DNA from 3 places in the Phaeospirillum tilakii genome. Region 1 is predicted to be linked to each of the others. Evidence: riboswitches for the same ligand, from Rfam matches in the RefSeq annotation. Region 1 holds a riboswitch; each other region holds the start of a gene.
The links. A riboswitch is a leader RNA that binds a small molecule or an ion and turns the genes downstream of it on or off. The one in region 1 is predicted to bind cobalamin.

Region 1 (3,269 bases):
GGCGGCGGTCGGGATCCTCGATCCGCGCCGCCGTCTCGACCGCCGAGCGCAGCGAGGTCAGCGGATTCTTGATCTCGTGGGCGACATCGGCGGCGAAGGCCTCGATCGCGTCCATCCGCCGCCACAGCGCCTCGGTCATCTCCTTCAGCGCCACCGACAGCTCGCCGATCTCGTCGCCGCGCCGGGACAGATCGGGGATCAGCGCGGCGCGGCCCTGGCCATGGCGCACCCGCTCCGCCGCCAAGGCGAGGCGGCGCACCGGGCGGGCGATGGTGCCGGCGAGATAGAGCGACAGCCCGACCGTCAGCGCCAGCGACAGCAGGAAGGCCTGGAAGATGGCGAGGCGGATCTGGAACAGCGAGCGGGCGATGCCGTTGCCCTCGGCGCTGATCAGCACCGCGCCGCGCACCTGCTTGTAGCGTTGGACCGGCACCGCCACCGACAGCACCAGCCCGCCGCCCTTGCGGGTGCGGACCTGGGCGCCGCTGCGGCCCTCCAGCGCGGTCGCCACCTCGATGAAATCGCTGGCCCGCGCCCGGGGCGGATCAAGATAGAGCGGCAAGGCGCGGTCGAACCGCATCCAGTGGGCCAGCCGTTCCCAGCCGATGCGCAGGGTGTCGAACCAATGCGGATCATGCGGCGGCGGCAGCAGCTCGACATGGACCAGCCCGACCGCGCCGAAGCGGAAGCGCGAATCCGCCACCAGCTCGCCGCCGGCGCCGAACAGCCGCACCCGCAGCCGGGCCGGCTCGGCCAGCCGGCGCACCATCTGCCGCGCGGTCTCGGCATTGAATTCGAGGCCCTCGCCCTCGCCCTCGATCAGCGCGCCCTCGCCGACGGCGGCGGCGACCATCTGCGCCTGGGTGGCGAGGCCGTCGAGTTCGGAGCGGATCAGCCCCTGCTTGTAGCGGTCGAGATAGAGCAGTCCGCCCACCAGCACCACCGGGGCCAGCAGGTTGACGGCGAGGATGCGGCGGGTCAGCGGCGAGGCCAGCAGCCGCCAGCGCGGCCAGCGGCGGCGGGGCGGCCCCTCGGCCGGACCGGCGACGGCCGGCGCGGTCTTCACGCCCTATTCCTCGCGGTAGCGATAGCCGACCCCATACAGGGTTTCGATCTGGGCGAACGACTCGTCGACCTCGCGGAACTTCTTGCGCAGCCGTTTGACGTGGCTGTCGATGGTGCGGTCGTCGACATAGATCGATTCGCCATAGGCGGCATCGATCAGCTGGTCGCGGCTCTTGACGTGGCCGGGGCGGATCGCCAGCGCCTTCAGCAACAGGAACTCGGTGACGGTCAGATCGACGCCGTGACCGTTCCAGGTGCAGGCATGGCGGGCGGAATCGAGCAGCAGCGGCCCCCGGGTGATCACCTCGCTCACCGCCTCGGCCCCGCCGGCGGCGTTGGCCTCGATCCGGCGGATCAGGGCGCGGATCCGTTCGATCAGCAGCTTTTGCGAGAACGGCTTCTTGATGTAATCGTCGGCCCCCATCCTGAGGCCGAGCAGTTCGTCGATCTCGTCGTCCTTGGAAGTGAGGAAGATCACCGGCAGCGACGATTGGCGGCGCAGCCGCTGCAACAGCTCCATCCCATCCATCCGCGGCATCTTGATGTCGAGCAAAGCGAGATCGGGCGGCTGGGCGGTCAGCCCGCGCAACGCCTCGGCCCCGTCGGTGTAGGTGCGCACCTTGAAGCCCTCGGCTTCCAGCGCCATCGACACCGAGGTCAGGATGTTGCGGTCGTCATCGACCATCGCGATGGTATGGGTCAAGGGGGGAAAACTCCGTCACTGCCGTGCCGGGCAGGATAGCAGGATGGTCGAGGTTTGCATCGGGATCGTGGCGAAATTATAGTTGGGGGACGATGGTTCCCCGCCGGCCGCCGCCGACGGGGTGAAAATGGGAACGCGGTGCGGCCCGGCCTGGGCCAAATCCGCGACTGCCCCCGCAACTGTAGGCGGAGAGGCACGGGTCCCCCTCAAGCCACTGGCCCCCGCGCGGGGGGCTGGGAAGGCCGGACCGGTGCCGACGACCCGCAAGTCAGGAGACCTGCCATCGCGAGAGTCGCCGTGAGCCTGCCGGACGGGGTGTGCCGGGAGGTCGAACAGAATTCCGTTTCGCGGCGGCATTTTGCCCTCTCGACGAACGGAGTCCGTCCCGAATGCATATCATGGAAGGTTTTTTGCCGGCGCCGCACGCGCTGGCCTGGAGCGCCGCCGCCGCGCCCTTCGTCGCCGCCGGCGCCTGGAAGCTCAAGCGGATCGTCACCGACCACCCCGAGGCGCGGCTGCAACTCGCCGCCGCCGGGGGCTTCGCCTTCGTGCTGTCGGCGCTGAAGCTGCCGAGCGTCACCGGCTCCTGCTCGCATCCGACCGGCACCGGGCTCGGCACCGTGCTGTTCGGCCCGTCGGTGATGGCGGTGCTGGGCGGCATCGTCCTGCTGTTCCAGGCCCTGCTGCTGGCCCATGGCGGCCTGACCACGCTCGGCGCCAACATCATGTCGATGGCGGTGGCCGGGCCGTGGGTGGCCTTCGCGGTGTGGAAGGGCTCGAACGCCCTCGGCCTGCCGGCGGCGGTGGGGATCGCCCTGGCCGCCGCGCTGGGCGACCTCGCCACCTATCTGGTCACCTCGGCCCAGTTGGCGCTGGCCTTCCCCGACCCGGTATCGGGCTTTGCCGGGGCCTACCTCAAGTTCGCCGGCATCTTCGCCCTGACCCAGGTGCCGCTGGCGGTGGCCGAGGGGCTGGTGACGGTGGTGGTGATCAATGCCCTGGCCGGTCGCGGCCTGGTGCCGGGTGTGGGAGACAAGGCATGAGCGCGCGCCTCAATCTGTTGCTGCTGGGCCTCGCCGCCCTGATCGTCGCCGCCCCGCTGGTGCTGCATCCCGGCACCGAATACAGCGGCACCGACGATGCCGCCCGTGACGCGGTGGCCACCGTCGCCCCGTCCTATACCCCGTGGGCCGAGCCGCTGTGGGAGCCGCCGGGCAAGGAGATGGAAAGCCTGCTGTTCGCCGTGCAGGCGGCAATCGGCGCGGGGCTGGTCGGCTATGCCATCGGCCGCCGCCAGGGAAGCCGCGCGAAGTGAGTCTGACGATCGACCGGCTGGCGAGCGCCAGCCGGTGGCGCCAGCGTGGGCTGGGGGAGAAGAGTCTGCTCGCCCTCGGCCTGCTCGCGCTGACGCTGGCCCTGCCGCCCTGGCCGGCGGCGGGGCTGGTGCTGGCGATCGCCTGGACGGCGGCGCTGGCTGGCGCCCGGGTGCCGCCCGGGGCGT
Region 2 (3,269 bases), on a different contig from region 1:
CGACCGCCGTCGCCAGCGCCGCCAGCGACAGCGGCGCCGCCATCAGCCCGGCGGCCGAGCGGACCGCCGGAGCGGCGTCGGTCAGACGGTACCGCTCGTTGCGGAACGAGATGACGAACTGGATGGCGAAATCGACCGCGATGCCGACGAACATCACCGCGAAGGCGACCGAGATCGGATTGAGGCTGCCGACGGTGGCGGCGGCGAAGGCGGCGGTGGCGACCAGCCCGACCGCGAGGCTGATCATGATCGCCGCCACCACCCGGAACGACCGCACGCCCCAGAACAGCAGCACCAGCACCGCCAGCAGCGACAGCGGCGCCGACAGGCCGACCCCTTCGGTGACGGTGGCGAAATTGGCGTCGGTCAGCGCCACCGAGCCGGTCAGGCGCAGGCGGTAGCCCTGGTCGGGGGTGACCCCGGCGGCGGCGGCGGCGGCATGGATCGCGGCGGTGCCGGCGGCGCCGCTTTGGAGTTCGGCATGGTCGAGCCGGACCTGGACCAGCAGCACCCGGCTGGGGGTGTCGCGCCCGGGGCCGGCGGCGGCGAGGCTCTGCCAGTCGGCCGGCTCGGCGGCGCGGCCCTCGGCCAGCGCACCGGCGGCGCGGTCGAGCCGTTGCAGCAGCGGTTCGACCTCCTCGGCCGCCGCCTGATGGCGGGCGACGCCCTCGAGGATCATCTGGGTGGCGCCGACCAGCCCGCGCAGCGACGGATCGCGCGCCACGGTGCCGAGCAGCGGCTGGGCCGCCATCAGCCGGTCGGACAGCGCCGACAGCTCGGTCGGCGACAGGAACATCAGGCCGTAGCGGCGGAAGAACACTTCCTCGGCCGGGCGGGACACCGAGCGGATCGCCGGATCATGGCGGGCCTCCAGCGCGGCGGCCAGCCGTTCGACCCCTTCCTCCGCCGCCTCGGGGGTGGCTGCGTCGAGCACCACCACCAGCCGGTCGAGGGTGTGGGGGAAGGCGGCATCGATCGTCGCCTCGGCCTGGCGGAACGGCAGATCGCCGGCGATCAGCTTGGATTCGTCGGTGTCGAGGGAGAGATGGGTGGCGGCGTAATAGCCGAGCCCGGCCGTCGCCAGCAGGGCGACCGTCACCACCGCCCAGGCATGACGCCAGCACCAATCCACCAGGAAGACCGCGAGACGCCGGGCCATGATCTTGTCCAGTCCTGAACTGTTCCTTGGAAAAACGAAACGCGCCCTGCGGCGCGAGCGGGACTGTGCCCCGGAACGACCCCACAGGGCAAGGGGATGATCGCGCCCCTCCCATGCGTCGCTTTCGGCCCTGCCGGACGGGGCGCCGCCGGGCTTGACGCCCCCCGCCCCGCTGGCGTAAACGGGCTCAGTCCAACATCCCGGAACACGGTGCAACTCCGTGGCGGTCCCGCCGCTGTAATCGGGGACACGGACCACTGGGGCGGAAAACGCCCGGCCACTGGCGGCCAACCGCCGGGAAGGCGTGGTGCCGTGGCTGATCCGAGAGCCAGAAGACCTGTTGGGCCTCATCAAGAGTCTCGGGGCGGAATCCGATGGAAAAGGGTTTCGGCAAAGGGTCCGTCATGGCCCGGCGCCGTCGCCCCGACCAACGTGGAGTCCGTGAAGGCCATGACCAGAACCGATCAGAAGACCACCCGTCCGGCGGTGATCGCCAGCCGCAAGAGCTGCGACGCCGAAGGCACCGGCCTGTCCCATTACGTGCTGATGGACAAGCAGGTGAAGCGTTGAGCCTCGTCACCGAGGTGAAGGGGGGAGCGGCGGGGGCCGCTCTTCCCGACGGGCTGGACTGGTTCGACATCGGCCATCCCGACTACACCGCGCTGATCGACGCCGACACCGCCTTCTGGTCGCTGGTGCGCAAGGACCAGACCGGGGCGGTGATCGAGGACGGCGCCCTGCTGGCGCAGTGGCACGCCAAGCGCGATTCGTTCGCCCAGGAAATGGACATGCTGCGCTTCCATCTGAAGCCGTCGGCGGTCTATTTCAATCCGACCGAACGCTGCAACCTCGATTGCGCCTATTGCTACATTCCGGGCGAGATGCGCAAGGGCGGCCAGCAGATGAGCAAGGAGACCCTGCTCGACGCGATGGCCCGGCTCGACGCCTATTTCAGCCGCACCCTGCCGCCCGACCGCAAGCCGCAGATCATCTTCCACGGCGCCGAGCCGATGCTGGCGCGCGAGGCGATGTTCGCCGCGATCGAGCAGTACCGCGACCGCTTCCGCTTCGGGGTGCAGACCAACGCCACCCTGCTCGACGACGAGGCGGTGGCGTTCCTGACCGGCCAGGGCTGCGGCATCGGCCTGTCGCTCGACGCCCCGGTGCAGGATGTCGCCGACCTGTCGCGCAAGCGCTGGAACGGCGACAGCGTGTTCGATTCGACCCTGCGGGCGATCGACCGGCTGCGCGGCTATCCCGGCTTCAACGTGATCTGCACGATGAACCGCCAGAACGTCGATCAGCTGACCGCGATGGTCGAGTTCCTCCACGCCCGCGAAGTGCCGGCCTGCATGCTGAACTTCGTCCGCTGCACCCAGCAGGGCGGCAGGGATTCGTGGGTCGAGGACGCGGTGGTGGCCAAGGCCTTCACCGCCGCGCTCGACCGCACCCATCAGCTCTACCGCGAGACCGGCCGCAAGCTGGTGGTGGCGAACTTCGCCAACATCCTGATCTCGATCCTGGCCCCCACCGCGCGGCGGCTGATGTGCGACATCTCCCCCTGCGGCGGCGGGCGCAGCTTCTTCGCCCTGGTCCCCGACGGCACCCTGTTCCCGTGCAGCGAGTTCATCGGCCTGCCCGAGTTCGCCGGCGGCAACCTGTTCCAGGACCGGATCGAGGACGTGCTGGAGACCGCGCCGTTCAAGAAGGTGTCCGAGCGCAAGGTCGAGGACATCGCCAAGTGCGCGATCTGTCCGGTGCGCCATTTCTGCGGCTCGCCCTGTCCGGCCGAGGCGCACGAGGCCAATGGCGGCATGAACCAGATCGGCGCCTATTGCGACGCCTATCTGGAACAGGCCCGCTACGCCTTCCGCCTGATCGCCGACGGCATCGAGGGCGATTACCTGTGGGATGGCTGGGACGAAGGGACCGAAACCACCTTCGCCTTTGGCGCCTGTTGACGCCGGCTCCGCCGCCCGGGATCCCCCCGGGCGGCGGAAGCCACCCGACGGGGTAGGCAAGACCCGGCAAAGCGGCTATGCTGACCGCCTCAGCCCTGGTCCCGGCGCCGATGCCCCCTCCCCCCGTTTTTCCTCCCGATCCCGGCGGC
Region 3 (3,269 bases), on a different contig from region 1:
GGGGCGGGTGGGCCATCGGGAAAGCCTTTCTCGGGGCGGGGAAGGGGGGATCATAGCCGGCGCGACGCCGCCAGGGTGGCGGGATTTTCCGCCTCCCACACCCGGCGGGCGGCGCGGGTGGCCTGATAGACCGCGCTGGTCAGCGCCTGACCGGTGGCGGTGTGCAGGCCGGCGAACGGGCAGGGCGCCGCTGCCGGCGGGCAGGCGAGCAGGATGCAGTCGGTGCCGGTGCCGACGATGCGGCCGTCCTCGGCCAGCAGGGCGGCGGTGCGGGCCTGGGCGGCCAGGGCCAGCGCCTCCAGCAGGGCGCCGTCGCTGAGCGGCCGGGTCAGCGCCGCCAGCAGGTTGATGGTGCCGACCGGGGCGGGCGGCGGCGGCATCACCGGGCGGGGGTGGCCGGCGGAATCGAGCACCGCGCCGTTGGTCAGGCCGAGAGTCACCAGTACCTCGGCGCGGTCGGGGCCGGTGCCGGCGGCGGCGCGGTGGTGGCGGTCGAGCGCCCGCGCCGTCATCATCCCGGCGGCGCCGTCCAGCCCCGCTTCCGCCAGCCGGCGGTCGAGCAGGTCGAGCGGATCGACCCCGAGCGGCAGGTCGGCATCGACCACTTCCAGCCACGCCACGCAGGCGGTGGAGGTCAGGCCGGGGCGGTTGAGGCTCCAGCCGGCCAGCCGCCACGGGGCGGGGAAGCGGGCGATCAGCCAGCCGGGGCGGGTTTCGAGGGTGAACAGCGGTTCCATCGCCGGGGCGTTTCGCACGGGTCGGGGGGAGAGGGCAAGCCCCGGTGTCGGGCGGGCGGGCGGCGGAAAACCGGCTTGACCGGCGGGGACGGCTGTTTCATCTTCGGCGCACATGCTGGTTCCCCGGTTCGCACCGGGGAGGCAAGAGGGAACACGGTGCCGGCCCCGCGCGGGTCGCAATCCGTGACTGTCCCCGCAACTGTGAGCGGCGAGTCCGCGTCCATCATGGCCACTGGGAAACTGGGAAGGCCGGGCGCTTCGGGCGATGACCCGCGAGTCAGGAGACCTGCCAGCACGGTCACCCAACCGGTGGGCGGTGGACCCATACGGAGCGGCCTTTCGCAGCGGTGACGTCGACGCCGAGACGAAGGCCGTGCCGGGATTCCCCCCGTCATGACCCGAGCGATGTTGTGCCGGTTCCCCTGGTGCCTGTCGGCGCCGGCCGGGATCGGGTCGGGGCCGATTCGTCATGGCCTTCCGATCGGTTTTCGTTTCCACGCGCCGTCCGGCCTTGCCGGGGCGCGAACGCAGGAGCGTGACCGATGGGAGCTTGCGGACATTCCGCGCGCCGGGGGGGACCCGGCCTGACCTTTTTGTTGACCCTGGCCGCGATCGGCGCCGGACCGGCCGCCCAGGCCGCCGGGACCACGGCCGCCGACCCGCTGCCCGAGACGCTGGTGACCGCCAGCCGGCTGGGCGAGGGCATCACCGGAGCCTCGACCACGGTGATCACCGCCGACGAGATCGAACGCTCGCCCGGGCAGAGTCTGGCCGACATCCTCGGCCGGGTGCCGGGGATCCAGGTGCAGACGATGTTCGGCGGGGTCAACGGCAGCGGCGCCTCGGTCGACATGCGCGGCTTCGGTGCCACCGCGACCGGCAACACCCTGATCCTGGTCAATGGCCGCCGTCTCAACGACGTCGATCTGTCCTCGGTCGATCTGTCGGCGATCCAGCGTTCCAACATCGAACGGATCGAGATCACCCGGGGCAATGCCGGGGCGGTGCTGTATGGCGACGGCGCGGTCGGCGGCGTGATCAACATCGTCACCAAGAACGGCGCCAATACCCCGGATTCGGCGCGGATCGAGGGGGCGATCGGCTCGCTCGGCTATCGCGAGACCAATGCCGGGGTCAACAAGCGGATCGGCGACACCGCGCTGTCGGTCGCCGGCAGCCAGATCACCTCGGACGGCTATCGCGACAACAACGCCCTCAAACAGCGCAGCATCTCGGGCGAGGTGCGGCAAAGCCTCGACGGCGGCGAGCTGTATCTCAATCTCGGCGCCGACGACCAGCATCTCGGCCTGCCGGGTGGGGTCAATCAGACCAATTATGCCCGTGGCCTGCGGCGCGGCACCACCTCGCCCTACGACCATGCCGAGAAGCGCGGGGTCAACGCCGCGCTGGGCGGCAGTTTCGACGTCGCTTCCGGCCTCGAACTGGTGGTCGATGGCGGGGTGCGGCACAAGGAGCAGGAGGACGCCTTCTTCAGCAGCTGGGGCAGCGTCTACGACACCTACAACGAGCGCCAGCTGACCACCCTGTCCTTCACCCCCCGGCTCAATGGCGAGGGCAGCCTGGCCGGCCTGCCCAACCGGCTGACCGCCGGCCTCGATTACAGCTATTCCCTCTATGATTCGCGGCGGATGTGGCATCAGGGCAACCGTCCGTTCCACACCTACCACCTGCGCCAGCACAACGTGGCCGAATACCTCCAGGACACCCTGTCGGTCCGTCCCGACACCGACCTGTCGTTCGGCGCCCGGGTCGAGCATGTGATGCTGTCGGCGGTCGATCGCTACAACCCCGACAACGCCTCGGCCAGTTGGGCGATCACCCCGGGCGGCAACCCGCTGTCGGACAGCGACACCCAATACGCCCTGCATCTCGGCCTCGACCATCGCCTGACCGAGCAACTGGCTTTGTTCGGCCGGCTCGGCCGCAGCCTGCGCCTGCCCAATGTCGATGAACGGGTCGGTTCGACCGCCTGGGGCTCGGGCACCAATTTCGCCCTCAAGGCCCAGACCTCGCGCGACCTCGAACTCGGCCTGCGCGGCCAGCACGGCCGGTTCGGCTGGCAGGGCAGCGGCTACGTGATGGAGCTGCGCGACGAACTGCATTACGACCCGATCAGCGGGGTCAACCGCAACCTCGACCCGACCCGGCGCTATGGCGGCGAGGCGACCGCGACCTACCGCCTGACCCCCGAACTGCGGCTGAAGGGCGGCCTCGCTTATACCGAAGCCAAATTCACCGCCGGCGTGTACAAGGACAAGGACGTGCCGCTGGTGTCGCGCTGGACCAGTTCCGCCGGGCTGTCGTGGGACGCGTGGGAGAAGTACGTGGTGGTCGATCTCGACGCCCGCTATGTCGGCGATCGCCGCGCCGACAACGACCAGAGCAATTTCCAGCCGCTGATCGGTTCGCATACCGTGGTCGATCTGCGGGTCGGCGGCGAGCTGGCGCCGGTCACCTGGTCGTTCGCGGTGCAGAATTTGTTCGACCAGAGCTATTACGACTACGCGATCG

Region 2: another riboswitch for cobalamin. It lies ahead of cbpA (modified peptide precursor CbpA); the one in region 1 lies ahead of ACFSNB_RS07930 (energy-coupling factor ABC transporter permease).
Region 3: another riboswitch for cobalamin. It lies ahead of ACFSNB_RS02030 (TonB-dependent receptor family protein); the one in region 1 lies ahead of ACFSNB_RS07930 (energy-coupling factor ABC transporter permease).

Annotation. Positions count from the first base shown of each region.
Region 1 is NZ_JBHUIY010000012.1:64,526-67,794, reverse strand. It holds gene ACFSNB_RS07940 (stimulus-sensing domain-containing protein) at 1-1,066, opposite strand, end outside; gene ACFSNB_RS07935 (response regulator transcription factor) at 1,070-1,768, opposite strand; cobalamin riboswitch at 1,845-2,067, shown strand; gene ACFSNB_RS07930 (energy-coupling factor ABC transporter permease) at 2,158-2,811, shown strand; gene ACFSNB_RS07925 (energy-coupling factor ABC transporter substrate-binding protein) at 2,808-3,083, shown strand; gene cbiQ (cobalt ECF transporter T component CbiQ) at 3,080-3,269, shown strand, end outside.
Region 2 is NZ_JBHUIY010000019.1:59,387-62,655, forward strand. It holds gene ACFSNB_RS10895 (MMPL family transporter) at 1-1,159, opposite strand, end outside; cobalamin riboswitch at 1,362-1,496, shown strand; gene cbpA (modified peptide precursor CbpA) at 1,610-1,729, shown strand; gene cbpB (peptide-modifying radical SAM enzyme CbpB) at 1,726-3,120, shown strand; gene ACFSNB_RS10910 (PAS domain-containing transcriptional regulator) at 3,231-3,269, shown strand, end outside.
Region 3 is NZ_JBHUIY010000002.1:207,626-210,894, forward strand. It holds gene cobF (precorrin-6A synthase (deacetylating)) at 1-16, opposite strand, end outside; gene ACFSNB_RS02025 (adenosylcobinamide amidohydrolase) at 51-737, opposite strand; cobalamin riboswitch at 837-1,045, shown strand; gene ACFSNB_RS02030 (TonB-dependent receptor family protein) at 1,334-3,269, shown strand, end outside.